Regions from separate parts of the Bacillus mojavensis genome, predicted to be linked through region 1. Evidence: riboswitches for the same ligand, from Rfam matches in the RefSeq annotation. Region 1 holds a riboswitch; each other region holds the start of a gene.
The links. Region 1 has a riboswitch for S-adenosylmethionine ahead of metE (5-methyltetrahydropteroyltriglutamate--homocysteine S-methyltransferase). Riboswitches for the same ligand answer to the same signal wherever they lie in the genome.
Positions count from the first base shown of each region.

Region 2: another riboswitch for S-adenosylmethionine. It lies ahead of metK (methionine adenosyltransferase); the one in region 1 lies ahead of metE (5-methyltetrahydropteroyltriglutamate--homocysteine S-methyltransferase).
Region 3: another riboswitch for S-adenosylmethionine. It lies ahead of HC660_RS08475 (phosphoadenylyl-sulfate reductase); the one in region 1 lies ahead of metE (5-methyltetrahydropteroyltriglutamate--homocysteine S-methyltransferase).
Region 4: another riboswitch for S-adenosylmethionine. It lies ahead of metN (methionine ABC transporter ATP-binding protein MetN); the one in region 1 lies ahead of metE (5-methyltetrahydropteroyltriglutamate--homocysteine S-methyltransferase).

Region 1 covers NZ_CP051464.1:1,390,163-1,397,408, forward strand. The annotation lists gene HC660_RS07235 (organic hydroperoxide resistance protein) at 1-52, shown strand, start outside; gene ohrR (organic hydroperoxide resistance transcriptional regulator OhrR) at 82-525, opposite strand; gene ohrB (organic hydroperoxide resistance protein OhrB) at 669-1,079, shown strand; gene HC660_RS07250 (glycosyltransferase family 2 protein) at 1,202-2,305, shown strand; gene guaD (guanine deaminase) at 2,310-2,780, opposite strand; gene HC660_RS07260 (histidine phosphatase family protein) at 2,911-3,537, shown strand; gene metE (5-methyltetrahydropteroyltriglutamate--homocysteine S-methyltransferase) at 3,574-5,862, opposite strand; SAM riboswitch class I at 5,991-6,146, opposite strand; gene isp (serine protease Isp) at 6,278-7,240, opposite strand.
Region 2 covers NZ_CP051464.1:2,919,229-2,926,474, reverse strand. The annotation lists gene HC660_RS15305 (alpha/beta hydrolase family protein) at 76-849, shown strand; gene HC660_RS15300 (DUF2584 domain-containing protein) at 901-1,143, shown strand; gene pckA (phosphoenolpyruvate carboxykinase (ATP)) at 1,182-2,765, opposite strand; SAM riboswitch class I at 2,963-3,102, shown strand; gene metK (methionine adenosyltransferase) at 3,271-4,473, shown strand; gene asnB (asparagine synthase (glutamine-hydrolyzing)) at 4,623-6,521, shown strand; gene alaP (alanine permease AlaP) at 6,658-7,246, shown strand, end outside.
Region 3 covers NZ_CP051464.1:1,632,144-1,639,389, reverse strand. The annotation lists gene sirB (sirohydrochlorin chelatase) at 1-476, opposite strand, end outside; gene cobA (uroporphyrinogen-III C-methyltransferase) at 477-1,250, opposite strand; gene cysC (adenylyl-sulfate kinase) at 1,353-1,946, opposite strand; gene sat (sulfate adenylyltransferase) at 1,959-3,107, opposite strand; gene cysP (sulfate permease) at 3,156-4,220, opposite strand; gene HC660_RS08475 (phosphoadenylyl-sulfate reductase) at 4,232-4,933, opposite strand; SAM riboswitch class I at 5,092-5,197, opposite strand; gene pyrE (orotate phosphoribosyltransferase) at 5,332-5,964, opposite strand; gene pyrF (orotidine-5'-phosphate decarboxylase) at 5,961-6,680, opposite strand; gene HC660_RS08460 (dihydroorotate dehydrogenase) at 6,649-7,246, opposite strand, start outside.
Region 4 covers NZ_CP051464.1:3,143,529-3,150,774, reverse strand. The annotation lists gene HC660_RS16510 (YusG family protein) at 1-215, shown strand, start outside; gene HC660_RS16505 (toprim domain-containing protein) at 293-646, shown strand; gene HC660_RS16500 (thioredoxin family protein) at 658-978, shown strand; gene HC660_RS16495 (SCP2 sterol-binding domain-containing protein) at 1,087-1,431, shown strand; SAM riboswitch class I at 1,546-1,652, shown strand; gene metN (methionine ABC transporter ATP-binding protein MetN) at 1,758-2,783, shown strand; gene metP (methionine ABC transporter permease MetP) at 2,776-3,444, shown strand; gene metQ (methionine ABC transporter substrate-binding lipoprotein MetQ) at 3,458-4,279, shown strand; gene HC660_RS16475 (carboxymuconolactone decarboxylase family protein) at 4,364-4,741, shown strand; gene HC660_RS16470 (YuzK family famiily protein) at 4,934-5,086, shown strand; gene sufC (Fe-S cluster assembly ATPase SufC) at 5,264-6,049, shown strand; gene sufD (Fe-S cluster assembly protein SufD) at 6,067-7,246, shown strand, end outside.

The DNA of each region.
Region 1 (7,246 bases):
TTCAAAAGCAACCTCCGGCAATATCGATGTCACATTGGAAGTCGCTGAATAAAAAATGAGGATGCCTCACATAGGGCATCCTCATTTTTTTTGGTGCAGGGTTTCAAGCAATGTATATAGAGCCGATTTTAAGTGTTTTAATTCCTCGCCGGACTGGCCTGAGAGTGCCAGAATCGTTCCCGGAATATCAGCCGCTTTTTCTTTTAATAATGTTCCGTTCTCTGTCAGGCTGATCATCACCAACCGCTCATCCTCTTCAGATCTTTTTCTGGTAATCAAGTCCTGCTGCTCCATCCGTTTCAGCATCGGTGTCAGCGTTCCGGAATCCAAATACAGAAGCTCGCCCATTTTTTTGACGGAAAGTGTTTCGTGTTCCCACAATAAAAGCAAAGCCAAATATTGAGGGTATGTCACATTCAGCTTTTCAAGCAGCGGCTTGTACTGCTTTGTCATTTCCCGCGAACTCGCATAAAGCAAAAAACAAAGCTGATTCTCTAATTTCATATGATCAAATCCATTTTGCATCTGTGTTCACCAACTCTTTCTGACATTACATACTATTGTAGCTGAAAATCACCACTTTTCCTATTCTCGGCAAACAAAACATGTTTAAAAAGATGTGTATGGGAAATATAACAACTAAAGACAAATAAGGAGGCTGAAAACAAATGGCATTATTTACAGCAAAAGCCACTGCTCGCGGTGGACGTTCAGGACATATTCAATCAGATGACGGGGTTCTCGATTTTGACATTGTCATGCCCAATGCAAAAAAAGAAGGACAAACCGGTACAAACCCGGAACAGCTCTTTGCCGCAGGCTATGCAGCATGCTTTGGCGGCGCGCTTGAACACGTGGCCAAAGAACAAAATATTGATATTGATTCAGAAATAGAAGGCCAGGTCAGCCTCATGAAGGATGAGAAAGACGGCGGCTTTAAAATCGGAGTCACACTAGTCGTCAATACAAAGGGATTGGATCGGGATCAGGCCCAAAAGCTTGTCGAGGCTGCTCATGAATTCTGCCCTTATTCTAAAGCAACAAGAGGAAATGTTGATGTGAAATTGGAATTAAAATAATTTGCGGCATCCTGAGAGTTCTCAGGATGTTTTTTTGCGGATAATAACGGATTGGTTATGATCTTTTCGAAGTGTGAATACATGTAGTATAGGTAGATTCAGACTAGAGAAAAGGTGAGCAAATGAAAAGACCGAAGCTGTCAGTTTGTATGATTGTTAAAAATGAAGAACGTCATATTGTCCGCTGTTTAGAAAGCGTGCAGCATATTGCTGATGAAATCATTGTCGTTGATACCGGATCAAACGACCAAACAGAAGAAATTTGCAGAAGTTTTCATGCTCAGGTCTATCATCATCAATGGACACAGGATTATTCGCAGGCAAGAAACATCAGTTTACATCATGCCAAGGGTGAGTGGATTTTGATTTTGGATGCAGATGAAGAGTTAGACTTGGATACGGGAAGCTTGTTGCGTTCACTGCTGAATGACTGCAGGCAGTCCCTTGGTTACGTGAAGGTTATAAACTATACGGGAAAGCAATGGGATGAAAACGAAGCATTTGAACAAATGCAAATCAGGCTGATACGGAATCAGCGGAAGATAACTTTTAAGGGAAGAATTTGCGAAAAGCCCGTGGGTGAGGAGGCAAGCGGCGCTTTCTCTCTCCCTTGTGTTATTCACCATTACGGCTATCTGGAGCAGGAGGCAAAGTGTAAGCATAAACACAATGTAAGCATATTGAATACAGAATTATCGTCGTCATATGCCGACCCGCTTCTCATTTATCAAAAAGCAGCTGAGTACGACAGAGGCGGCGAACCGAGCAAAGCCATCCGCCTGGCAATGAATTTCATAAATGAATGTAACAGCAAAAAGCAAATTCCTCCAGCGTTTATATATTATATCAAGTTTAAACTCCTCATTGATACTGAACGGTATGAAGAAGCTGAACGGGATATTGATGAAGCGCTGCGGCATTATCCGGATTACAGCACCCTTTACTACTACAAAGGGATAATGATGTATCAGCATAAAAAAGTCAGAGAAGCGATTACAGCATTTGAATCCTGTCTGCAAACGCAAGGTGAAAACCATCAGTACGTACAGGTTAAAGGAGCCGCTGATTTTCGATCCCTTTGCTGGCTGGGCGTCTGTCACGCTGAATTGAATCAACATATGACAGCAGTTTTATATTTGCAAAAAGCGCTGAAAGCAAACCCGAGGTGTACTCAGGCACAGCAACTGCTCAGCGAATTAACAAAGGATCAGGCCGTACATGCCTGATCCTTTAATATTCTTTTTTATGGTCAACATCCCGCCATGCTTGGAACGGAGACAAATGCTCCGCAAGAGTCACGTGATAAAAGGGGATCGTTCTCTCTTCAGCAGGTTTATCAATTTCTTCATAAATAAATGAATCATCAAATCCTGCTTCAGCAGCATCTGTATGCTCAGCAGCAAAGTAAACGGCTTTCGGCCGGGCCCAGTAGATGGCGCCTAAGCACATGGGGCATGGCTCGCAGCTCGTATACAACATGCAGTCATCCAGCTGGTATGTCCCAAGTGCTTTACAGGCGTTTCGAATAGCAGTCACTTCCGCGTGGGCAGTCGGATCATTGCTTGTAGTGACGTTGTTCTGTCCCTCGGCTATAATAATTCCATCCTTCACGATAACGGCTCCGAAAGGCCCGCCGATTCCAGCTTTCACTCCTTCACGTGCAAGCTCGACAGCCCGCTTTAAAAACGCTTCATGATTCATCCCAAACCCTCCCAGTCGATCGAATGATATAAGTATAGCCGAAAAGAAGTGCAAAAAACATTCTCAAAAAAATGAAAAATAAACAAAATATTTGGGGGATTTGCTAAGATGAAAAAAGGGAGGGGAGCATATGCTGCATTTGTATATTGCCAGGCATGGACAGACGCATTGGAACGTAGAAAAAAGGATGCAGGGCTGGCTGGATTCTAGTCTAACAGAACTTGGACTGTACAACGCCCGTGCTCTTGGAAAACGGCTGAAGGATATTGAATTCAATCAGGTTTACATCAGCCCGAGCAAGCGGACAGAAGAGACGGCAAAAGCTATATTGGGATCGCGTCGCCTGCCGCTGGTGAAAGATCGTATATTCAGAGAGATGTCACTGGGGCCTTGGGAAGGGAAAAAACAAGAGGATATTGAAAGAGACGAACCGGATCTTTTTCATGCTTATTTTCAGAATCCTGAAGCATATCGCCAGCCGGGATGTGAAAGTTTTTTTGACCTTGAAAGCCGGGTAAGACTGGCTCTCCAATCGATTTTAAACAGCCATTCTTCCGGGAATGTTCTTCTGGTTACCCATTCTGTCTTTATATTGATGCTGTTAAATATCATAAAGGGAAGAGGCATTCATGACATATGGAACTCCTCTTACATACATGATACGTCTTTGAGCCTTGTGGCATTTGATAAAAACGGAACAGCCGATATTTTAAAAGAAGGGGATGGAGAGCATCGAAAACCGATTTCCGTTTTCTAAAAGAAAAACCATCTGCATCTGCAGATGGTTTTCATCTTAAACAAGCTGTGTCTGCTTGGCTCTTGCCTGTTTCGCCGCCTCAACCATATTTTTTAAGGCTGCGACTGTTTCTTCCTGCTGTCTTGTTTTTAAACCGCAGTCAGGATTTACCCAAAAACGGTCAGTCGGACATACGGCAAGCGCATCAACGATAATGTTGTACATTTCTTCAGTTGACGGGACACGGGGACTGTGAATGTCATAAACACCAAGACCGAGTCCTTTCAAATACGGATGCTCTTTTAAGTAATCCAAAAATCCTCCGTGGCTTCTGCTGTGCTCGATCGTAATAACATCCGCGTCAAGATCATTAATCGTATCGACGATGTCTTCAAAGTTGCTGTAGCACATATGCGTATGAATTTGCGTCTCGTTTTTCACGGAAGAAGTGGTTAATCTGAATGCTTCTGCCGCCCAAGTCAAATATTCATCCCAATCGTGGGTTTTTAACGGAAGGCCTTCGCGCAGGGCTGGCTCATCGACTTGAATGATTTGAATGCCTGCGTCTTCAAGCGCTTTTACTTCTTTGCGAAGGGCGAGCCCGATTTGGAACGCGATTTCTTTTCTCGAGATATCGTTCCGAGGGAAAGACCAATTTAAAATCGTAACAGGCCCTGTCAGCATTCCTTTTACATGCTTGGATGTTAACGATTGAGCGTATACAGTATCTTTTACTGTCATCGGTTCAATAAACTCTACATCTCCATAAATCACTGGCGGGCGGACACAGCGTGAGCCGTATGATTGAACCCAAGCGTATTTTGTGAAGGCAAAGCCGGCCAGCTTTTCACCAAAGTATTCAACCATGTCTGTCCGTTCGAATTCACCGTGAACAAGAACATCAAGATCCAATTCTTCCTGAATATCAATCCATCTTTTCGTCTCCGCATTGATAAAGTTTTGGTATTGTTCATCAGACCACTCGTTTTTCCGCCATTTTTGGCGTGCGCTCCGCACTTCAGCAGATTGCGGGAAACTTCCGATCGTAGTCGTCGGCAAAAGCGGGAGGCCAAGAGATTCATTTTGCAGGGATAAACGTTCTTCAAACGGAATCGGGCGCTTGAAGTCTTTATCGCTTAACTGCTCCAGCTCTTTCTTTTGTTCAGAATTCGCGCCTGTTGCAAACTGTTTAAGCGCTTTGATGTCGGCTTTCGCCTGCTGAATTTGCTCACTGATTGCGGCTTTGCCTGATACTAAGCCTTCTTTTAAAGCTGTCAGCTCTGCCAGTTTTTCTTTTGCGTAGGACAATCCGTTCAGCAGATCCTGTTCCAAATGCTCATCGGGGTGTTTAGCTACCGGAACATGAAGCAGGCTGCTGGAAGGCTGAATCCATAGTTCATCAACCTGTGCGAGGCTGAGGATATGAAGCACGGCATCGAGGCGTTCTTCAAGATCCGCTTTCCAAATGTTGCGGCCGTCTATAACGCCGGCTGCCAGCACTTTATCTTTCGGAAAGCCGTGTGTCTTAAGCTGTTCCAGGTTTCTGCCCTTATCATGAACGAAATCAAGCCCGATGCCCTGTACAGGATAAGAAATGAGCTCCTCATAAGCATCAACAGAATCGAAATACGTTTGCAAGAGCACATTCAAGGAAGAAAGCTCATTTGTGATGCTTTCGAATAACTCTTTTACGCCGCGTACATCCTCTGCTGAAGCGGTGACAAGCGCAGGTTCATCAATTTGCACCCATTTTACGCCTTCTTCTTCAAGCTCTTTTAAAAGCTGAACATATAAAGGAACGAGGCGCTTTTGAATTGCTTTAGCTTCAGATGGCTCGTAGCCTTTTGCAAGCGTGACGAACGTATAAGGGCCGACGATAACAGGTTTTGTTTCAACGCCGTACTCCTGTTTGATTCGGCGGTAATCTTCAAGCTGTTTGTTTCTTGTCAGTCGGAACTCTAAGCTCTCGTCATATTCAGGCACGATGTAATGGTAATTTGTATTAAACCATTTTGTCATTTCACTTGATACGGCGTCTTTTATTCCGCGGGCGATGGCGAAGTATGTATCTGTACGGTCAGTCAGGTGTCTGAAGCGTTGCGGGATCCAGTTGAAGCTGACCGCCGTGTCAAGAACGTGATCATACTGTGTGAAATCAGAAACAGGCACAACATCAATCTGCTGGTCAATTTGCGTTTTCACTGCGGATAAGAATAATTCATCGATTTGCTTCAAAAACGTATCTTTATCGCTGTTTCCTTTCCAATACGCTTCAAGCGATTTTTTCCATTCTCTGTTCAGTCCGATTCTTGGGAATCCTAAATTCGATGTTTTGATTGTTGTCATTGTTTCTCCTCCTTTATATGTAAAACACTCTTGTTGACCCGCGGATACAGGCTATTAAGAGGTTTTCTCACAACTAAAAAGCCTCTTTCCCATGAGAGAAAGAGGCTTTTTTACAAAACATATAGCCTCTCTCATCTCTCAGAAACAATCTGATGGAATTAGCACCGTGCCTTAAGAGATATAAATCTCGGCGCGAAAATCAGTGCGCCCCATTTCACAATGGAATTACGGTCGGTTGCTGTTGGGGTCAAAAGGCCAATCCCTCGCCCAACTCTCGATAAGAGAAAATGTTATTAATTTTTTGAAAAGTTGAATCATTTGTTGGTAATCTTAACAGCAAGTCAAATTCATTGTCAACAGAGATTTTAAATTTTATTTTACAAATTACGGGATATATTATATGAGAAAAATAATATTATAGGGTCAGTAAATGTGACTGCTCTGCTTTCTCCGACAGCTCATCAGGAGCAGTTAAATACAGGAATCCATTCCCCGCCAATGTTTTTGCGATATCGAGCGGAAGTGTCCTGCGGATCAGCTGCGCATAAAGCTCAGATTCAGAAAGCTCTCTTTGAAAAGATTCTTCTTCAAAGCTTTTAATTAAAGCAAGCGCTCCGCTGACATGAGGGGCAGCCATTGAAGTGCCCGTCAGCTTCCCGTATTTCTTGTTGGGAAGAGTGGATAAAATGTTTTCACCAGGTGCAACAAGATCAATTTCTTTATTGGCGTTTGAAAATTCTGACGATTCTCGCGCTACGGAAACAGATCCAACCGCAATCACATCATTATACGCAGCAGGATAGGAAAGCTCCTCTGTGCGTTCGTCGCCGTCACCTTCATTTCCCGCGGCACAAACGACTAGCACTCCGTTTTTGACGGCGTTTTTGACTGCTTCCTCCAGTTCAGGCACATCGCTCGGCGGTCCGCCAAGGGACATTGAGATGATATCAGCCTTTTGCTCAACAGCATAGTTAATGCCGTTAATAATCCATTCGTACTTTCCGCTGCCGTTTTCACCGCCAAGCACCTTTACAATTAAAAGGCTTGCCTCAGGCGCGACTCCGGCGATGCCGCCGTTTGAATCGTTAGCCGCAATCGTTCCGGCAACGTGAGTGCCGTGTCCGTTGTAGTCGGAAATGGCATCTTCCTTGCCGCCGTCATCATCTGTGAAATTCTTGCCGCCGATGATTTGGTTTTTCAGATCGGGATGGCTTGTATCGCAGCCGGTGTCCAATACAGCAATTGTTACATCTTTGCCTTTAACCCCTTTTGCCCACACTTCTGGCGCCTTAATCACTTTAATACCCTCAGGAAGCTCGTTCACATCCATGATCTGCTCATTCGTCACATACGGGATCAAGCGGATTTCACCATTCATAAAAAA
Region 2 (7,246 bases), 1.5 Mb from region 1:
TGTGAATGCCTAATCCGGCGTGACAGGATTTATTTTTAAAGACAGGAAAGAATAAAGAAAAAGGAGGCGGGAGCAGTGATTGTTGAGAAAAGAAGATTTCCGTCGCCGAGCAAGCATGTGCGCTTGTATTCCATCTGCTACCTTTCAAATGGCTTAAAAGTGAAAGGGCTGCTGGCGGAGCCGGCGGCACCTGGGCGATATGACGGATTTTTATATCTGCGCGGCGGCATCAAGAGTGTTGGAATGGTCAGACCGGGCCGAATTATCCAGTTTGCGTCCCAAGGATTTGTTGTATTTGCCCCCTTTTACAGGGGGAACCAGGGAGGAGAAGGCAACGAGGATTTTGCAGGAGAAGACAGAGAGGATGCTTTTTCTGCTTTTCGCCTGCTTCAGCAGCATCCTCAAGTAAAAAAGGGCAGAATTCATATCTTCGGTTTCTCCCGAGGCGGCATAATGGGAATGCTTACTGCGATTGAAATGGGACGGCATGCGGCTTCATTCGTTTCGTGGGGAGGCGTCAGTGATATGAATCTTACATATGAGGAGCGGCAGGATTTGCGCAGAATGATGAAAAGAGTAATTGGGGGAACGCCGAAAAAGGTGCCTGACGAATACAAATGGCGAACGCCTTTTGATCAAGTGAACAAAATTGAAGCCCCCGTTTTATTAATTCACGGAGAAAAAGATCAAAATGTTTCCATTCAGCATTCCTATTTATTTGAGGAGAAATTAAAACAGCTGCACAAGCCTGTAGAGACGTGGTATTACAGTACATTCACACATTATTTTCCGCCGAAGGAAAACCGGCGTATTGTGCGGCAGCTCACGCAATGGATGAAAAACCGCTGACGGTGAAATATGTTATGATATAGAAAAAAGAGAACGAAAGGGGATTTCAATTTGGGAATGCCTGTGGAATTTAATACATTAATTGTGACAAAAGGAAAAGAAGTTCGCATAGATGAAAATATATTCAGATTAGAGAAAGACGGGTATCGCATTTATCCGATGGAGATTCCGATGGATGTGAGCAAAACAAAGTCTGGTGAAAAGTCAGGCACAGCTGAAGTGCAGAAGCTTGAATGGACAGACGGGCGGACAATCATTACGTACAAGCTGACTTCCTTGCATACAGTCAATTAAAACAAGCCAAGAGCTGAATTGCTCTTGGCTTTTGCTTTTTAAACGAGTGGCCCGCCTGCTTGCGCAATGGCATCTGTATTTGTGAACTTTTTGAAGTTTTCTTTGAATTCGTTTGCCAGATACGCAGCCTTTTCTCTGTATTCCTCTTTGTTATTCCACGTGTTTTCCGGCTGAAGGATGTGATCGGGAACACCTGGAACATGAACCGGGATGTGCAGGCCGAAAATATCGTCAGTGGTCATTTGTACATTTTCTAATTTGCCTTCAATCGCTGCTTTTACCATCGCCCGTGTGTATGAAAGCTTCATGCGTTCCCCTGTGCCATAGCCGCCGCCGGTCCAGCCTGTGTTGACAAGGTAAACGTCTGCGCCGTGTTCGTCGATCTTTTTGCCGAGCATTTCCGCATATACATGAGCCGGGAGCGGAAGGAACGGTGAACCGAAGCATGTGGAGAATGTCGTCTCAGGAGACGTGACGCCGCGTTCGGTTCCGGCTAGTTTACTCGTATAACCGCTTAAGAAGTGGTACATAGCCTGCTCCTTCGTCAGCTTGCTGATTGGCGGCAGAACGCCGAATGCATCAGCCGTCAAAAATACAATCGCTGACGGGTGGCCCGCAATGCTTGGAGACACAATGTTGTCGATCATATGAATCGGGTAAGCAGCACGTGTGTTTTCTGTATAGAAGGAATCATCGTAATTGGCTTCACGCGTATCTTCATCTACAACAACATTTTCGAGAACGGATCCAAACCGAATTGCTTTAAAAATCTGCGGTTCTTTTTCTTCGCTTAAATGAATGCACTTGGCATAGCACCCGCCTTCGATATTGAAGACACCAGTGTCCGACCAGCCGTGTTCATCATCACCGATCAGTTTCCGGTCAGCATCCGCCGAAAGGGTGGTCTTTCCTGTTCCCGACAGGCCGAAGAAAAGCGCGACATCGCCTTTTTCACCGACATTGGCGGAGCAATGCATGGATAAAATATCTCGTTCAGGCAGCAGGAAATTCATGATGGAGAAAATCGATTTTTTCATTTCTCCGGCATACTCCGTTCCGCCGATTAAAATCGTCCGCTTTTCGAAAGAAACAATAATAAAGGTTTCTGAATGTGTGCCGTCTGTTTTTGGGTCCGCTTTGAAATGCGGAGCGGAAAGAATGGTAAACGGCTGTTCGACTGTTTTTTTATCATTGTCTTCAGGACGGATAAACAGCTGTCTGGCAAATAAATTGTGCCATGCAAATTCATTAACGACCGTGATCGGCAGTCTGTATTTTTCATCAGCACCGGCAAATCCTTCAAAAACAAACAGCTCATCTCGTTGTTTCAGATAGCTGACAACTTTCGTGTACAGCCGGTCAAATGCTTCCTCGGAAATAGGCTGATTCACCGGACCCCAATCGATCTTACTCTTTGTGCTTCCTTCTTCTACAATGAATTTATCTTTCGGCGAACGTCCAGTGTAAGCGCCTGTGGTCGCCCGGACAGCACCCGTGGATGTTAAAATGCCTTCGTTACGGGAAAGTACTTTTTCTGTAAGCTGAGCTGCAGATAAATTATGCTGCACATTAGGACTTGTTAATAAGGCTTGCAAATCAGCGGTTAAATCAACTGAGTTCATAAGAAACCTTCCTTTATCATTTTATTTGTGTTTTGCTAATTGTGAATTAGTATAACATATATTTTCAAATAGTCTATACTATTTATCGTTTTTTGTGTGTGCACTTCCATTGTTTTCCGCAATAAAGGCGTCTATTTCTCCTGATTCATATTGACATTGCAAACCCTTTTACGATAAGATATTTCATTGAGCGGATACTCTTATCCCGAGCTGGCGGAGGGACAGGCCCTATGAAGCCCAGCAACCGGTTTCTCTATTATTCATTATGTTCAAACTGCGTGAGACAACCAAGGTGCTAACCTGATGCAAGGTTGAATGATTCCTTGAGCGATAAGAGTGAAAGGCACAAAGACCAAACCCTTTCCTCGAACGGAAAAGGTTTTTTTATTTCATAAATATGCCAATTAACATCTCTAATATAAACGTAACATTGTATAAGAGGGAGCGAGTTCCGTATCATATATATAAGGTCTTTCGGGAGGCCTTGTGCAGGAGGAAGCAAATCATGAGTAAAAATCGTCGTTTATTTACATCAGAATCTGTTACGGAGGGGCATCCGGATAAAATCTGTGACCAGATTTCTGACAGCATCTTAGATGAAATTTTAAAGAAAGACCCTAACGCGCGTGTTGCTTGTGAAACGTCTGTGACAACTGGTTTGGTTCTTGTCAGCGGAGAAATCACAACTTCTACGTATGTTGATATTCCAAAAACGGTTCGTGAAACGATTAAAGAAATCGGATACACACGTGCAAAATACGGATTTGATGCGGAAACATGTGCGGTCCTGACATCAATTGACGAGCAGTCTGCTGATATTGCAATGGGTGTAGACCAAGCGCTTGAAGCCCGTGAAGGCACAATGAGCGACGAAGAAATCGAAGCAATCGGAGCGGGTGACCAAGGTTTAATGTTCGGTTATGCGTGCAACGAAACGAAAGAGCTTATGCCTCTTCCAATTTCACTTGCTCATAAACTAGCCCGCCGCTTGAGTGAAGTGCGTAAAGAAGATGTTCTTCCTTACCTTCGCCCTGACGGTAAAACACAGGTAACGGTTGAGTATGATGAAAATAACAAACCTGTCCGCATTGACGCGATTGTTATTTCAACTCAGCACCATCCTGAAATTACGCTTGAGCAAATTCAGCGCAACATTAAAGAACATGTCATCAATCCGGTTGTTCCTGAAGAATTAATTGATGAAGAAACAAAATACTTCATTAACCCTACAGGCCGATTCGTCATTGGAGGACCTCAAGGGGATGCGGGGCTTACAGGACGTAAAATTATCGTTGATACGTACGGCGGCTACGCACGTCACGGCGGCGGCGCGTTCTCTGGTAAAGATGCGACGAAAGTAGACCGTTCAGCTGCTTATGCTGCAAGATACGTTGCGAAAAACATCGTTGCGGCTGAGCTTGCAGATTCATGCGAAGTGCAGCTTGCATACGCGATCGGTGTTGCACAGCCTGTGTCCATCTCAATCAATACATTTGGTTCCGGAAAAGCTTCAGAGGAAAAACTGATTGAAGTTGTTCGCAATAACTTTGATTTACGACCTGCCGGCATTATCAAAATGCTTGATTTACGCCGTCCGATCTACAAACAGACTGCTGCGTACGGCCACTTTGGACGCCACGATGTTGACCTTCCGTGGGAGCGTACAGACAAAGCGGAACAGCTGCGTAAAGAAGCGTTAGGAGAATAATTTTATAGCCGCTTACTGGTTAAGCGGCTTTCCCTTTTTTATCGATGTATCCATGTTTATTTTTTTACATAACTGTGAAACCAAATACTGTTCACAGCGTCTATAAATAGGGGTTCAATGATGACAATTTTAAATATGGAGGCAATACTATGTGTGGATTTGTCGGGGTTTTTAACAAGCATCCGTTAACTCAAACCGCTGATCAAGAAGAACTAATCAAACAAATGAACCAAATGATCGTTCACCGCGGTCCTGACAGTGATGGATATTACCATGATGAGCACGTTGGATTCGGATTCAGACGGCTCAGCATTATTGATGTGGAAAATGGCGGACAGCCTTTATCATATGAAGATGAGAAATATTGGATTATTTTTAACGGGGAAATCTATAACTATATCGAACTGAGAGAAGAGCTTGAAGCAAAGGGATATACTTTCAACACAGATTCGGACACAGAGGTTCTTCTTGCGACTTACCGTCACTATAAAGAAGAAGCGGCTTCCAAGCTCCGCGGCATGTTTGCCTTTCTGATTTGGAATAAAAACGATCATGTGCTTTATGGAGCAAGAGATCCATTCGGCATTAAGCCGTTGTATTACACAACGATCAATGATCAGGTTTATTTTGCCTCAGAGAGAAAAAGTTTAATGGCAGCTCAAAATGATATTGAAATAGATAAAGAAGCATTACAGCAGTATATGTCTTTCCAATTCGTTCCTGAGCCAAGCACGCTTGATATTGATGTGAAAAAAGTAGAGCCGGGTTCTCAGTTTACAATCCGCCCTGACGGCGATATCACATTCAAAACGTATTTCAAGGCGCGTTTCCAGCCTGTTCAGACGGAAGAAGATAAACTTGTCAAAGAAGTCAGAGACGCTATCTATGACTCTGTAAAAGTTCATATGAGAAGTGATGTGCCTGTCGGTTCATTCCTTTCAGGCGGAATTGATTCTTCGTTTATTGTATCCGTTGCGAAAGAATTTCATCCAAGCTTAAAAACATTTTCAGTCGGATTTGAACAGCAGGGCTTCAGTGAAGTTGATGTAGCGAAAGAAACTGCCGCTGCACTGGGCATTGAAAATATCAGCAAAGTCATTTCTCCGGAAGAATATATGAACGAGCTTCCTAAAATCGTATGGCACTTTGATGATCCGCTTGCAGACCCGGCTGCGATTCCATTGTATTTCGTGGCGAAAGAAGCGAAAAAACACGTAACGGTTGCGTTATCTGGCGAAGGTGCGGACGAGCTGTTTGGCGGATACAACATCTACCGTGAACCGCTTTCTCTTAAACCGTTTGAACGCATTCCGTCCGGCTTGAAAAAGATGCTTCTGCACGTAGCGGCGGTTATGCCTGAGGGAATGAGAGGAAAGAGCCTGCTTGAGCGCGGCTGCACTCCGCTTCCGGAGCGTTATATCGGCAACGCGAAGATCTTTGAAGAATCCGTGAAGGAACAGCTGCTGAAGCACTATGATTCTAGCCTTTCGTATCGCGATGTGACGAAGCCTTACTTTACAGAAAGCAGCTCATACAGCGATATTAACAAAATGCAGTATGTCGATATCCACACTTGGATGCGAGGCGACATCTTGCTAAAAGCGGATAAAATGACAATGGCGAATTCATTGGAATTGCGTGTGCCGTTCCTTGATAAAGTCGTATTTGACGTTGCTTCTAAAATTCCTGATGAATTGAAAACAAAGAATGGTACGACGAAGTATCTCCTTCGCAAAGCTGCTGAAGGAATTGTGCCGGATCACGTATTGAACCGCAAAAAGCTCGGTTTCCCTGTACCGATCCGTCATTGGCTGAAAAACGAAATGAACGAATGGGTGCGCAGCATTATTCAAGATAGCCAAACGGACGCTTATATCCATAAGGATTACGTTCTTCAGCTTCTTGAAGACCATTGTGCCGACAAGGCTGATAACAGCCGTAAAATTTGGACAGTGCTCATCTTTATGATCTGGCACAGCATCAATATCGAAAAACGGTATATGCCTGAAGAGCTGAGCCATCAGCCTAAAGAAGTCATCTTTGTTTAACAGATAAGGCTTTCGATTCGTCGAAAGCCTTGTTATTATACCAGTATTTCTCCATCATCATTGATTACCCTGCACATTCGTGCGAAATATTCAGAAGAATGATTTAATGATATTTTTTTCTAGGGGAGAAGGGAACATGCAAAAACAAAAACAAGAATTGCATCGCGGTCTTGAAGAAAGGCATATTTCTTTAATGTCTTTAGGGGCTGCCATAGGAGTGGGACTCTTCCTTGGCTCCGCATCAGCTATCCAATTAGCAGGGCCAGGTATTTTGGTGGCATATGCCTGCAGCGGTCTGGTTATGTTTTTTATTATGAGGGCGCTTGGGGAAATGGCCATTCAAAAGCCGGTCGCGGGCTCCTTCAGCAGGTACGCACGTGACTACTTAGGTCCGCTCGCAGGCTACTTAACCGGGTGGAATTACTGGTTCTTATGGGTTGTAACCTGTATGGCGGAAATCACCGCTGTCGGAATTTATATGGGATACTGGTTTCCGGATGTGCCAAATTGGATTTGGGCATTGTCGGCGCTGGTGATTATGACTGGTGTCAATTTCCTGGCCGTGAAGGCGTATGGAGAGCTGGAGTTTTGGTTCGCTTTGATTAAAATTGTCGCGATCCTTTCTATGATTGCTGTCGGTTTATTAATGATCATTGCAGGCGTCGGCAATGGAGGCATTGCTACAGGCATCAGTAATTTATGGAGCAACGGCGGATTTTTTCCTC
Region 3 (7,246 bases), 240 kb from region 1:
CTGACGGGCATGATGTTTTGAAGCAATCCGGCAATTCCGGTTACGTCTCTTTTTACATCTGGGTCTGAGCTTCCCCTGCCGATGAGCACAACCCTAGCGTTTTCGTAAGGAACACCTATGTCTTTAACACGATGATAGACCGCTTTGACCACTTCTTCGTCAATCCCGATTGGACTTCCGTATGAGATACGGACTGAAGGATAACGGGACGCGGCACGCGCAACTTCTTCCGGAATATCATGTTTGGCATGCGCAGCCGTTAAAAGAAGCAGAGGCACCACTGCGATATGAGTGGCGCCTTGCTTCACACATGCTTCAAACCCTGTCTCAATTGCCGGCTCCTGCAGCTCTAAAAAACTGATTTCCTGAACAGGCGCAGAGATGTGCGCTTTGCATCCTTCCAAAAATGCAGCGGCCTCTTGCTGAGCCTTTTTTACCCGGCTGCCGTGGCCGACATATAAAATCGCTTGTTTCATTTACAACGCCTCGCTTAAATCTTGTTTTTTCAGCTCAGATTCAAACCATTCCAGCTTATAGTGATAATTTACAACATTTCCTACGACAATTAAACTCGGATTTTTAATGTCTTCTTTTTTCACCGTTTCTGAAAGGGTGTCAACTGTACAAAAAACAGATTTTTGCTTGTCCGTTGTTCCCCAATGAATAAACGCTGCCGGAGTAGCACCGTCCCGGCCGTTTTCCAGGAGTTTTTTTTCGATCTGCTGCACATTTTTAATGCCCATATAGATGACAAGTGTATCAATCCCTGTGGCCAGCGCTTTCCACTTTTCCTCAAAATCCTCTTCTTTTTTATAATGCCCCGTTACAAAAGCCACGTTAGAGCCCGCGTCCCGATGAGTGACAGGAATCCCGGCATAAGCAGCTGCCGCGATTCCCGATGTAATACCGGGGACAATTTCAAACGGAATGCCATTTTCAGAAAGGCATTCCGCTTCTTCTCCCCCTCTGCCGAACACAAATGGGTCTCCGCCTTTCAATCTGACAACGGTTTTCCCTTTTTGCGCATACTTCACAAGAAACCGATTGATGGTTTCCTGCTTCATTGTATGAAAATCTGGAAGCTTCCCGCAGTAGATCAGGTCCGCCTGCTCCTTGGCATATTGCAAAATCTCTTTATTTACTAATCTGTCATATAGGATTACGTCAGCTTTTTCAATGGCTTTCAGCGCTTTAATTGTCAGCAGATCAGGATCTCCGGGACCTGCACCTACAATATATACTTTCCCCATCGTCTTTCCCCCGATCTATTCGAGTTCTTCCAGAACGTTCGCTGCGATGTTGTTCTAGTTTGCATTTTTTCGGCATCTGAGAAGAACACAGCTGAGCGGCGTTTAGCTCAATTGCTGCTTTACAAACTCGATCAGCTGATTTTTGCACTCTTCACGATCATATTGTCCTGAGTCAAGGACGAGCTCAGGAGCTTCTGGCTCTTCATAAGGAGAATCAATGCCCGTGAAGAACGGAATTTCCCCGTTTCTTGCTTTTTTGTAGAGCCCTTTTGGATCTCTTTGTTCACAAATATCGAGGTCGCATTTAATGTAAACTTCGTTAAATTCGCCTGCTTCCACAAGCTGGCGAACCTGGTCTCTATCCTCACGGAAAGGAGAGATAAAAGCAGTAATGACAATGGTGCCCTGCTGCACAAAAAGTTTTGCCACCTCTCCGATTCGGCGGATGTTTTCCTTTCGGTCTTCGTCAGAAAAACCGAGATCTTTATTTAAACCGTGGCGAATGTTGTCACCATCCAGCACAATGACTTGATAGCCTTGTTCAAAAAGTTCTCTCGCAGCAGCATTGGCAATAGTTGATTTGCCTGAACCGCTTAAACCCGTCAGCCAGAGAATGGAGCTTTTATGCTTGTTTTTTTGCTGATACTCTTCTTTTGTAATAGAGGCTTCATGCCATACAATATCGCGATTTGTCACTGCCAGTCCTCCTTAAGAAACGCCTGCTTCTTCTTTTTTCTTCATGCCTTTAATTAACACTTCAACAACTTCTGCGCGGCTGAATTCTGCAGGCGGCAGCACACCGTCTCTCAGCATCCCTCTCACCTTGGTGCCTGATAAAATTACGTGATACTCTCTGCCATGCGGGCACGTTTTTGCAGTTCCCATATTTCCGCATTTTTCGCAGAAGAAGCTGTGCTCGAATTTCAGCGGTGTAATGCCGAGTTCTTCTGGTTTAAATGTGTCAAACAGCTCCTGGGCTTCGTACGTGCCGTAATAGTCACCGACACCGGCGTGATCGCGGCCGACAATGAAATGTGTGCAGCCGTAGTTTTTTCTGACAAGCGCATGGAAAATCGCTTCTCTCGGACCGGCATAACGCATTGCAGCCAAGAAAACACCAAGGAAGACACGGTCTTTCGGGTAATAGTTGTCAAGAAGCACTTGATAGCTTTCCATCCGGACATCAGCCGGTATGTCATCAGATTTTGTTTCGCCGACAAGCGGATTTAAAAACAAACCGTCCACTGTCTCAAGAGCTGTTTTTTGAATATATTCATGCGCTCTGTGAACAGGATTTCTTGTTTGGAAACCGACAATTGTTTCCCAGCCTTTTTCTGCAAACTGGCGTCTTGTTTCCGCCGGTTCAAATGTAAACTCAGGGAATTGTTTAGAAGCTTTTTTAATCAATGTGATCGGACCGCCGATATATGTATCGCCGCGGCTGAACAGCTTTTTCACACCCGGATGAGCCTGATCATCTGTTTTATACACGTTAACAGCTTCTTTTTGTTTGTCAGGCACGTATAAGTCTTCGATTTGGATAACGCCGTATGTTTCTCCGTCATACGTTAATTTTACTGTTTCGCCGACTGACAGTTCGGCTGCTTTTTGTGCATCTACCGGCAGCGTGATCGGAAGAGACCATATAACACCGGAAGCAAGACGCATGTTTTCAACAACAGATACGTAATCCTTCTCATTAAAGAAGCCTTCGATCGGGCTGTATCCGCCGATTCCGATCAATTCCAGGTCAGCAAAAGAAATCAAATCAAGTTCAATTTCTTTCTGAATGCCGCTTACATCATATGACTCATTTACTCGGTTTACCAGTTTTCCTCCATGTGGTGCTAAACTCATAATATTCATTTCCTCCTAGTTAACAGATAAAATAACTCAGATTAATAGTTAAATTCCCCCGCCTTGATCGTGGACAGAGCGTCTCTCTTTACGAATGGCTTTTGTCAGGCTGACAGCACCGCCTGCAGCTAAAAGCACACTTACCATGATAAAGATTGAATAATAATCCGCCTTTAAAAACATAGAGACAAGCAAATAAGAGATGGATAAAGATAAAAACGGCGACACGATCCATACTTTCAGCATCGTTTGAACGACCTGTTTATGAAATACGTTTGGGCCGTTTTTCGCCATGCCTATTCCGATAATAGACGATGACGTTACTTGCGCCAAGGGTACTGGCATTCCAAATATAGAACTGATAATCACCAGTCCTGCTCCTGTTCCGGATAGGAGAATGCCTTCTCCTTTTGAAAACCTTGTAATTTTCTTCCCGTTTGTTTCTAATACCCTGCGGCCTAATATCAGTGCGCCCAGAGCTACAAAAGCTCCCCCATACAGGGTTCCTTTCTCTACATCCAGTACGCCGGCAGCCACTAACGGGCCAACGGCATTCGCCACATTGTTCATGCCCGCAGAGAACGCTTCAAAAAAACCAGCGCATAGCAAAAGGATGCCAAGGACGTTTTGTTTTCGGGAAGACGTAATTTCAATCTTAAAATAACGAAACAGCTTTGCTACAAAAAATGTGAAACCGAAAGCGAACAGCGGAACGAAAATCCAAAATGAAACAATAATCAGAAGATTGTTTACAAACAACACTTTGTACGCCACGCCCACGCCGACAACTGCCCCGACCGTCACTTCACTTGTCGATAAAGGAATGCCGAGCAGATTAGCTGTAAATAGCGACAGCGCAGCAGCCCCGATAATGATGCAAACAATCGTCAGTGTAATCGTCTGTTCGGGGATAATCCCAGAGCTGATGGTTTTCAAAACTCCGCCCCCGCCAATGACAGCCCCGGCCAGCACACCAACGGCGCATATGATCAAAGCGTAGGTTTTCTTTTTGATGGCCCCAGATCCGTAAGCAACTCCCATTGAAGCTGCAGCGCCGCTTGCGCCAATATTCACTGCAAAAAACAAGCTAAATAAAATAGCGGCTAATTCCATTTTGCAGCTCCTTATTCATGCAGTCCGCATTCTGTTTTCGCCTTACCGTTCCATCTTCCTGAGCGCAAGTCCTCTGCAGTAAATGCAGGTGACGTACAAGGCGCGCAGCCAATACTTGGATACCCTTGGTCGTGGAGCGGATTGTAGTCCAGCTCATTTCGAGAAGTGTATCTCCAGATGTCTTTCCAAGTCCAATGGATAAGCGGGCAAACTTTTACTGATTTGAATTTCTCATCTTTGTTTAAGAAATTCGTATTGGCACGGCTTGGCCCTTGATCGCGGCGCAGGCCGGAGAGCCATGCCGGGTGGCCGGAAAGCGCCTCTCTTAAAGGAACGATCTTTCTGAGATAGCAGCATTGATTCGGCTCTCTTTCCCACAGTTTATCACCGTGTTCTTCCGCCTGTTCCACAAGAGTAAGGTTCGGTTTCTTCAGGATGATATGAAGGCCGGGGTAGCGCTCCTTGACGCGTTCTATCGTTTCATAGGTTTCTTTAAAATGAAGCCCTGTATCGAGAAATACAATCTCTGCGTCTTTTTTCACTTTATAGATTAAGTCAATCAGAACGATTCCTTCAATTCCGAAACTGCAGGCATAAACAAGCTGATTGCCGTAATGGCCGTAAGCCCATTTTAAAACTGACAGCGCCCCTTTATAAGGATCGTCCTCTGGAAATGTAATCGTTGGTTCTTCCCAATTATCGTACGTTAACATTTCTTCTTTCCTCCTTTCGGAGACAAACAAACAGTAGCTTTCTGCCGGTTGTCTTTTCCCATTGTAATGTGATGCGGCTGCTGTTTTCTCCGTAAACAGCCCCTCTTAAAATAAAAAACTTTCAATCCGGCGGAAAGAAAGACAGGAACTGCATGTAGCCCTTATCTTTCAAAATGGAATACATTTTGCTGGAAGTAGCACCTTACACATTGTGCAGGTTGCCGGGCTTCATAGGACCAGTCCCTCAGCCGCTCTTGATAAGTTTTTCAGATTTGTAGTAAATTTTAGCACAATTCTAACATAAGTCAACCCGAGTTTTTTTATAGGATTAATAAAAAAACAGACCCAAAGGCCTGTTTTCAATCGTGGCAAGGCATTAAAGCTCTTCAATTTATTTTTTAATTTTTAAACCAATCTTTTGACTCGGGATTCATTTTCCATGTTTGCAGCTTCTTCAGGTCGTCTGTATGAATATTTCCATTTTCAAGTGCAACCTCTGTCAGTGTGTCATAATCAGTTAACGAGTAGTATGGAAGATCAGCCTCAGCAAACGCTTCCTGCGCTTTAGGAAGTCCGTACGTAAAGATTGATACTACACCAAGCACTTCACAGCCAGCGGCTTTTAGAGCTGCTGCAGCTTCGAGTACGCTGCCCCCTGTGGAAATTAAATCTTCAATGACAACTGTTTTTTGGCCTTTTTGAACGGCACCCTCAATTTGATTGCCTTTTCCGTGTGCTTTTGGTTTGCTTCTCACATAACACATCGGCAGGTTCAAACGGTCAGCCGCCAATGCCGCATGAGGGATACCTGCTGTCGCTGTTCCTGCGATCATCTCAGCTTCCGGGAAATGCTCCTGGATAAGCTTGCTGATGCCTGCAACAACATCATTTCTTACCTCTGGGAAAGAAAGGGTAAGGCGATTGTCACAGTAAATTGGCGATAAAATGCCGCTCGCCCATGTAAACGGATCATTTGGGCGTAAAAATACAGCTTGAATGTCTAATAGATGTTTTGCGATGATTTGTTTCATTGTTTGAGTCCCTCCCATTCGAGTTTGACAGCTTCATAGGCTTTCAGCGGATTTGCAGCTTTTGTAATAGAGCGTCCTACAACAATGGCTGATGACCCTTTTTCTCTTGCTATAGAAGGCGTTGCGACACGCACTTGATCATTCGCAGTGTCTGCTGACATACGGATACCCGGGGTCACCGTCAGAAACGACGGCGACACTGCTTCGTAAATGGCTTTTGCTTCATGAACGGAGCACACCACTCCATCTAGTCCGCTATTCTCCGCCAGTTTGCTGTAGTGCACTACCGTGTCAATGAGAGGCTTTCTGATGAGCAGCTCCTCCTTCACCATTTGTTCAGAAGTGCTTGTCAGCTGGGTTACCGCAATAAGTGACGGACGTTTTTTTCCTGCCGGCGTGCCTTCCTCTAAGCCTTCCAGGGCTGCTTCCATCATTTTTTTGCCTCCGGCTGCGTGAATATTGACAAGATCGACTCCGAGGCAGGCAAGACGCTTCATTGCTTTATTTACTGTGGTCGGGATGTCATGGAGCTTCAAATCTAAAAAGATCTCACAGTTTCTTTCTTTTAATTGTGCAATGATGGCCGGGCCTTCTTGATAAAAAAGCTCCATCCCGACCTTCACAAATAATGGTTCTTTGTGAAAAGGCGCTAAAAACGACAATGTTTCTTCAGCTGATGCAAAATCAAGCGCGATGATGGGCAGGTTGTTTTTCATGATTCCAGCTCCTTCCGATGCATTCTTCAACAGATTCATAGCCGTATTGGCGTAAAACAGCAGGGAGCTGTTCAATGATGTCAGGGCATGCGAAAGGATTCACGAAATTTGCTGTTCCGACAGCGACCGCACTTGCTCCAGCCAGAAGAAATTCCAATGCGTCTTCGGCTGTCTGAATGCCTCCCATCCCAATAATCGGAATGCTGACAGCCTGGCTGACCTCATACACCATGCGGATGGCAACAGGCTTTACAGCAGGACCCGACAGCCCTCCTGTTTTATTGGCTAATATCGGCTTACCTGATTTTAAATCGAGCCTCATGCCGATTAATGTGTTGATCATCGTTAGACCATCCGCACCAGCCTCTTCGATCGCTACTGCAATTTCTGTGATGTTTGCCACATTCGGAGATAGCTTCACATATACAGGCACATCTGACACTTCTTTAACCGCTTTCGTTAAATCAGCAGCCATGGCAGGATTTGTGCCAAAAGCAATTCCGCCTGTTTTGACGTTCGGACAGGAAATATTCAGTTCAAGGGCGTGTACATTAGGCGCTTTACTG
Region 4 (7,246 bases), 1.8 Mb from region 1:
TCGATGTCACCAATGATGTGACAGGCCGCTTTCAAAATGGCCGGCTCTCGTTATATCATGAAGATGAGATGATCGGCCAAATGACAGGCATGAATGAATATGAGCTAAAGTCCGGCTTTACCTATGAAAATGAAAAATTTTATAAAACAGCCGACGTGGTTTCAGGAGACGATCAGAAATATGTTGATTGTGACTACGAAAGCGGCTGGTGTTGATGTTGGCGGTGAATTTCACTGCCTTCTTTTACAATCTGAACGTTTCAAATTCGACGCGGCAGGTGAAGCAGATGAACATGGACGAACTGGAAAAAGTCATGATTGTTGAAGGGAAATCAGATAAAGAAAAGATCGAAAGCGTCCTGAATGAGCCAGTGCGCATTATCTGCACAAACGGAACAATCAGCCAGCTGAAGCTGGAGGAATTGGCAGACGAGCTTTACGAGAAGGACGTCTATATTTTGGTTGATGCCGATGAATCAGGCGAGAAATTGAGAAAACAGCTGAAAAGGGAATTTAATGAAGCCTACCATTTATATATCGACAGAGCCTATAAGGAAGTGGAGGCGGCGCCCAGACACCATATAGCATCTGTATTACTGAGCGCGAATCTGAATGTCCATACGAATTTTCTTGAAAGAAAGACCTGAGGTGTTATAGCGTGAAAGAACTCCAAGAACAAGAGCTTGAACACATTACTGATGATGTGTATCTCCTATATCTATATACTCCGTTTTGCGGTACCTGCCAGCTGGCAAGCAAAATGCTGACGGTCGTCGAAGACATGCTCCCGTCTGTCGCCTTCTATAAAAATAATCTCAACTATTCTCCGGCGTTTGCTAAAGCATATCAAATTGAAAGCGTCCCTTGTTTTCTGCTGTTTAAGGACGGAAAAGTAATTGAAAGAGGGTATGCGTTTCATTCCGTTTCTTATTTATATGAGCTGATCAAACAAAAATCATCTTCTGCATCTCATTTATGACATTTTTCTCGGCGCATTCCAATGAATTTGTCGTTCGTTTTATAAAGGGGTTCTTGCGCTGAAGAGAGAAATGTGTATGTATGACCAACAAACTAGGAGGTTGTACAAATGGAGAAAGCGGAAGTTTTAGAAGATGATTTACAGCATCTGTTTTTAAAACCCCTTTTGAACGCTTCGACATTGCTCATTACCTTCCAAGGAGAAACAGAAGCCTTAACCGTCTCAATAAACGAACAGGGAGAAATGACAAAAATTTCTCCGCCCCAAACGTCCAACCTGACCTTTTATGGAAACCAAACAGAAATCATTCATCTTTTGCATGGAGACATTTCCCTTCAGCACCTGATCCAGAGCGGAAGCCTAAAGGTAAAGGGTTCATTCAGAGCGCTGTTAAAGCTGGAAGCCATTCTTTGGCTGACAAACGGTTTTTTTCAGAGGATTCTAAAGAATTAAAAAATAGCAAATTATTACAATAGTAAAAGTTTACATCATTTATTTTATTGACATTTTATGATTCGCCATGCTATTCTACATTAAGAATTTCCGGACGAAAAAGACTATATATTTCTCTTATCAAGAGAGGTGGAGGGAAGTGCCCTATGAAGCCCGGCAACCATCAACATTGTTGAAATGGTGCCAATTCACACGAAGCGTTAAGCTTTGAAAGATGAGAGAAAGGCGTTTTATATAAGCCTTTCTGCTCAAGTGTGCAGAAAGGCTTTTCTTTTGCAGAAAAAACCGGAAGATTTCTTAGAATAGTGTTAAGGCAGGTGATCGCTTTGATCAATCTTCAGGATGTTTCAAAAGTGTATAAGTCGAAACATGGAGATGTCAATGCTGTCCAAAATGTCTCGCTTTCCATTAAAAAAGGTGAGATTTTTGGAATTATAGGATATAGCGGAGCTGGTAAAAGTTCCTTAATCCGTCTGCTGAACGGACTTGAGAAACCAAGCTCAGGAATCGTGGAAGTGGCGGGAACGAAGATTAATGAAGTAAACGGACGCAATTTAAGAAAAGCGCGCCATGACATCAGTATGATTTTCCAGCACTTCAATTTGCTCTGGTCGCGAACTGTCAGAGATAACATCATGTTTCCTTTAGAAATTGCCGGGGTGAAAAAAAGCGAGCGGATTAAGCGTGCCAATGAACTGATTAAACTGGTAGGTTTAGAAGGAAAAGAGAAATCTTACCCGTCTCAGCTGAGCGGCGGACAAAAGCAGAGGGTCGGAATCGCCAGAGCGCTCGCAAACAATCCGAAGGTTCTCCTTTGTGATGAAGCGACATCAGCTTTAGATCCGCAAACAACCGATTCAATCTTGGATCTTTTGTCCGATATTAATGAGAGACTCGGTTTGACGATTGTGCTGATCACACACGAAATGCACGTCATCCGCAAAATCTGCAACAGAGTCGCTGTTATGGAAAACGGAAAGGTTGTTGAAGAAGGAGAAGTTCTCGATGTCTTCAAGAATCCGAAGGAAGACATGACTAAACGGTTTGTTCAGCAGGTGACTGAGCCTGAAGAAACAAAAGAAACACTTCAGCATCTTCTTGACGAAAAAGCGTCAGGAACAACGGTTCAGCTCACATTTGTCGGTGATTCAGCTGAACAGCCTCTGATTACAGAGATGATCAGAAACTTCAATGTCAGCGTCAATATTCTGCAGGGGAAAATCTCGCAGACGAAGGACGGGGCATACGGTTCATTGTTTATCCATATTGACGGTGACGAGGAAGAAGTGCAAAACGTGATCCGGTTTATTAATGACAAACAGGTGAAAGCAGAGGTGATCACGAATGTTTGAAAAATACTTCCCGAACGTTGATGTAACTGAATTATGGAACGCGACATACGAAACGCTTTATATGACGCTGATCTCCTTGGTTTTTGCCTTTGTCATCGGGGTGATCCTCGGCCTGCTGCTCTTTCTTACAAGCAAAGGGAGCCTCTGGCAGAACAAAGCAGTCAACACTGTAATTGCGGCTATTGTCAATGTATTCAGGTCTATTCCGTTCCTCATTTTAATTATTTTATTACTAGGTTTTACGAAGTTTTTAGTCGGCACCATCTTAGGGCCGAACGCGGCACTGCCGGCGTTAGTCATCGGCTCAGCCCCGTTTTACGCGCGGCTCGCTGAAATTGCGCTGCGTGAGGTGGATAAGGGCGTCATCGAAGCTGCGAAATCAATGGGAGCCAAAACATCAACCATTATTTTCAAAGTGCTGCTCCCGGAATCCATGCCGGCCCTTATTTCTGGGATCACGGTTACGGCCATTGCTTTGATCGGCTCAACAGCCATTGCGGGCGCCATCGGTTCAGGAGGACTTGGAAACCTTGCATATGTAGAAGGATATCAGTCTAATAATACTGATGTTACCTTCGTTGCTACTGTATTTATTTTAATCATCGTTTTCATTATTCAAATGATCGGTGATGTCATAACAAATATAATAGATAAACGATAAGGGAGGATTTACTTTGAAAAAGCTATTTTTGGGTGCATTACTACTTGTATTTGCAGGAGTTATGGCTGCCTGCGGTTCTAATAACGCTGAATCCGGCAAGAAAGAAATTGTTGTTGCAGCTACAAAAACACCGCATGCAGAAATTTTAAAAGAAGCTGAACCATTGTTAAAAGAAAAAGGCTACACACTGAAAGTGAAAGTGCTTAGTGATTACAAAATGTACAACAAAGCCTTAGCTGATAAAGAAGTGGATGCAAACTTCTTCCAGCACATTCCTTACCTTGAGCAAGAAATGAAAGAAAACAAAGATTATAAACTTGTGAATGCCGGTGCGATTCACTTAGAGCCATTCGGTATTTATTCTAAAAAATATAAATCATTAAAAGAGCTTCCCGACGGTGCGACAATTATCCTGACAAATAACGTTGCTGAACAAGGCCGTATGCTTGCAATGCTTGAGAATGCAGGATTAATTACACTTGACTCCAAAGTGGAAACAGTCGATGCAACACTGAAAGACATTAAGAAAAACCCGAAACACCTACAGTTTAAAAAAGTAGCGCCTGAATTAACGGCAAAAGCATATGAAAACAAAGAAGGAGACGCGGCCTTCATCAATGTGAACTACGCGATCCAAAATAAATTAAATCCCAAAAAAGACGCGATTGAAGTGGAATCAACAAAAGATAACCCTTACGCTAATATCATTGCAGTGAGAGATGGCGAAGAGGATTCTGCAAAAATCAAAGCGCTGATGGAAGTTCTTCACTCTAAAAAGATTAAAGACTTCATCGAGAAGAAATATGACGGAGCTGTTCTCCCAGTCTCTGAATAAGATTGAAACCCCGGATGAGAAATCCGGGGTTTTTTTCGGGTATTTTCCTAAAAGCTGTTCATAATAAAAAGGAATGTTAAACAGATGGAGGGATTTTCTTTGAATCAAGACAGAGGAAGCATGCAGGACGCGCTAAAACAGTATAAATTAGGTTTAGGCACATTTGAACAAAAGATGCCGCTAATGGGAAGAAAGTTTAACGAGTTTACTGAACAATGCTTTGCCGGCAATTCTCTGACTGAAAGAGAAAAACAGCTGATCGCCCTCGGAATTGCCATCAATGCTCAGGATGAATATTGCATGATCTATCACACAAAAGGCTGTCTTGATGAGGGAGCGACAGAAGAAAACATTCTCGAAGCAGTCAGTGTGGCAGCGGCGTTCGGAGGCGGAGCTGCTCTAAGCCAAGGTGTGACAGTTGTCCAGCAGTGCATAGAGGAATTTGGAAACACTACGCATTAGAAGAAGGAATATTCCGAAAAACGATTCTCATTTTAACTCAAAGGGTCCTTTCGTCTCATCCGATGTTATATCAAGCCATATCCATTTTGCAGCATCGGTCTTGGAGCTGATACAATAGCAGTAAATAAATGAAGGGATTGATTCATTATTTGCAGCAGCCAGGACAGACTGGACCTCGATTATACGTCAGAAATGGAAAAAGCGATGCAGCTGTCTCATGGAATCGGATACGAGGAATACGGACGCCGGCTGGATACAAGAATGGAAGTTGAGCGGCAGAGAGAGCTTGAATATAAAAAATGCAAGCGGTATTCTGCTGAGCTTAATGAGAAAATCGGTCTTTAAAAAAAGGGTGGGAATCCACTCTTTTTCTTTTTCAATTGCTTTAATAAAGTGCTGAACTTTGTTAAACTTGAGAAATGTGCAAGGCACGATAAAAAGTTGTATTTACTTTTCATTTGTTATAAAATTAGAATGAGAATAAAATGAGAATAATGATTATATATTTTTGGAGGTATAGATATGGCTGCTTCAACATTAACGATCAAAGATCTTCACGTTGAAATCGAAGGGAAAGAGATCTTAAAAGGTGTAAACCTTGAAATAAAAGGCGGAGAGTTCCACGCGGTAATGGGACCGAACGGTACTGGTAAATCAACTCTATCAGCTGCCATTATGGGGCATCCTAAATATGAAGTAACAAAAGGCAGCATCACGCTTGACGGCAAAGATGTACTGGAGATGGAAGTGGACGAGCGTGCGCAGGCAGGTTTGTTCCTTGCGATGCAGTACCCTAGTGAAATCAGCGGTGTGACAAATGCCGACTTCCTTCGTTCTGCGATCAACGCGCGCAGAGAAGAAGGCGATGAAATTTCTCTTATGAAATTCATCCGCAAAATGGACGAAAACATGGAATTCTTAGAAATGGACCCTGAAATGGCTCAGCGCTACCTCAACGAAGGTTTCTCAGGCGGGGAGAAAAAACGCAACGAAATTCTTCAATTAATGATGATTGAACCGAAAATCGCCATCCTTGATGAAATCGACTCAGGTCTTGATATTGACGCTCTGAAAGTTGTATCAAAAGGGATCAACAAAATGCGCAACGAAAGCTTCGGCTGCCTGATGATCACTCACTATCAGCGCCTGTTAAACTACATCACTCCTGATGTTGTTCACGTTATGATGCAAGGCCGCGTTGTGAAATCCGGCGGTGCAGAGCTTGCACAGCGTCTTGAAGCAGAAGGTTATGACTGGATCAAAAAAGAACTTGGCATTGAAGACGAAACTGTAGGCCAAGAAGCGTAAGCGTTAGGGGGATTAATATGACACTAGATACAAAACTATCCGTAGATCAGGAGTATCTCAAAAGCTTTTCCGAAAAGCATCAAGAACCTGCCTGGCTGAAAAACCTGCGCTTACAGGCTCTTGAACAAGCTGAGGATCTGCCGATGCCGAAGCCTGACAAAACAAAAATTACAAACTGGAACTTCACGAACTTCGCGAAGCATACAGTTGATAATGAGCCGCTTTCTTCATTAGAGGATTTGACTGATGAAGCAAAAGCGCTGATCGATGTTGAAAACGAAGATAAAACGTTATATGTTCAGCGTGATCAGACGCCTGCATTCCTTTCTCTTTCTCAGGAATTGAAAGACAAAGGCGTCATCTTTACTGATATTTTGACTGCTGCACGCGAGCACAGCGACTTAGTGGAGAAATACTTTATGAAAGACGGCGTGAAGGTTGATGAGCATAAATTAACCGCACTTCACGCAGCTCTTGTGAACGGAGGGGCATTCTTATATGTTCCGAAAAATGTTCAGGTGGAGACGCCGGTTCAGGCTGTTTATGTCCACGAGAGCAACGATACAGCTCTATTCAACCACGTATTGATTGTGGCGGAAGACCATAGCTCAGTAACGTATGTAGAAAACTACATCAGCACGGTCAACCCGAAAGATGCTGTATTCAATATTATCAGTGAGGTTATCACAGGTGATAATGCCAGTGTGACATACGGTGCGGTGGATACCCTGTCTTCCGGCGTGACAACTTATGTCAACCGCCGCGGTGCTGCGCGCGGACGCGACAGCAAAATCGAGTGGGCTCTCGGCCTCATGAACGATGGCGACACCATTTCCGAAAACACAACAAATCTTTACGGTGACGGCACTTACGGCGACACGAAAACGGTTGTTGTCGGAAGAGGAGAGCAAACAGAAAACTTTACGACACAAATCATTCATTTCGGTAAAGCTTCTGAAGGATATATCTTGAAGCACGGTGTGATGAAGGATTCCGCTTCTTCTATCTTTAACGGAATCGGCAAAATCGAACATGGCGCTTCTAAAGCGAATGCGGAACAGGAATCCCGTGTGCTGATGCTCAGCGAAAAAGCGCGCGGAGACGCAAACCCTATTCTTTTAATTGACGAAGACGATGTAACGGCAGGACATGCGGCATCTGTCGGCCGTGTGGATCCTATTCAGCTTTACTACCTGA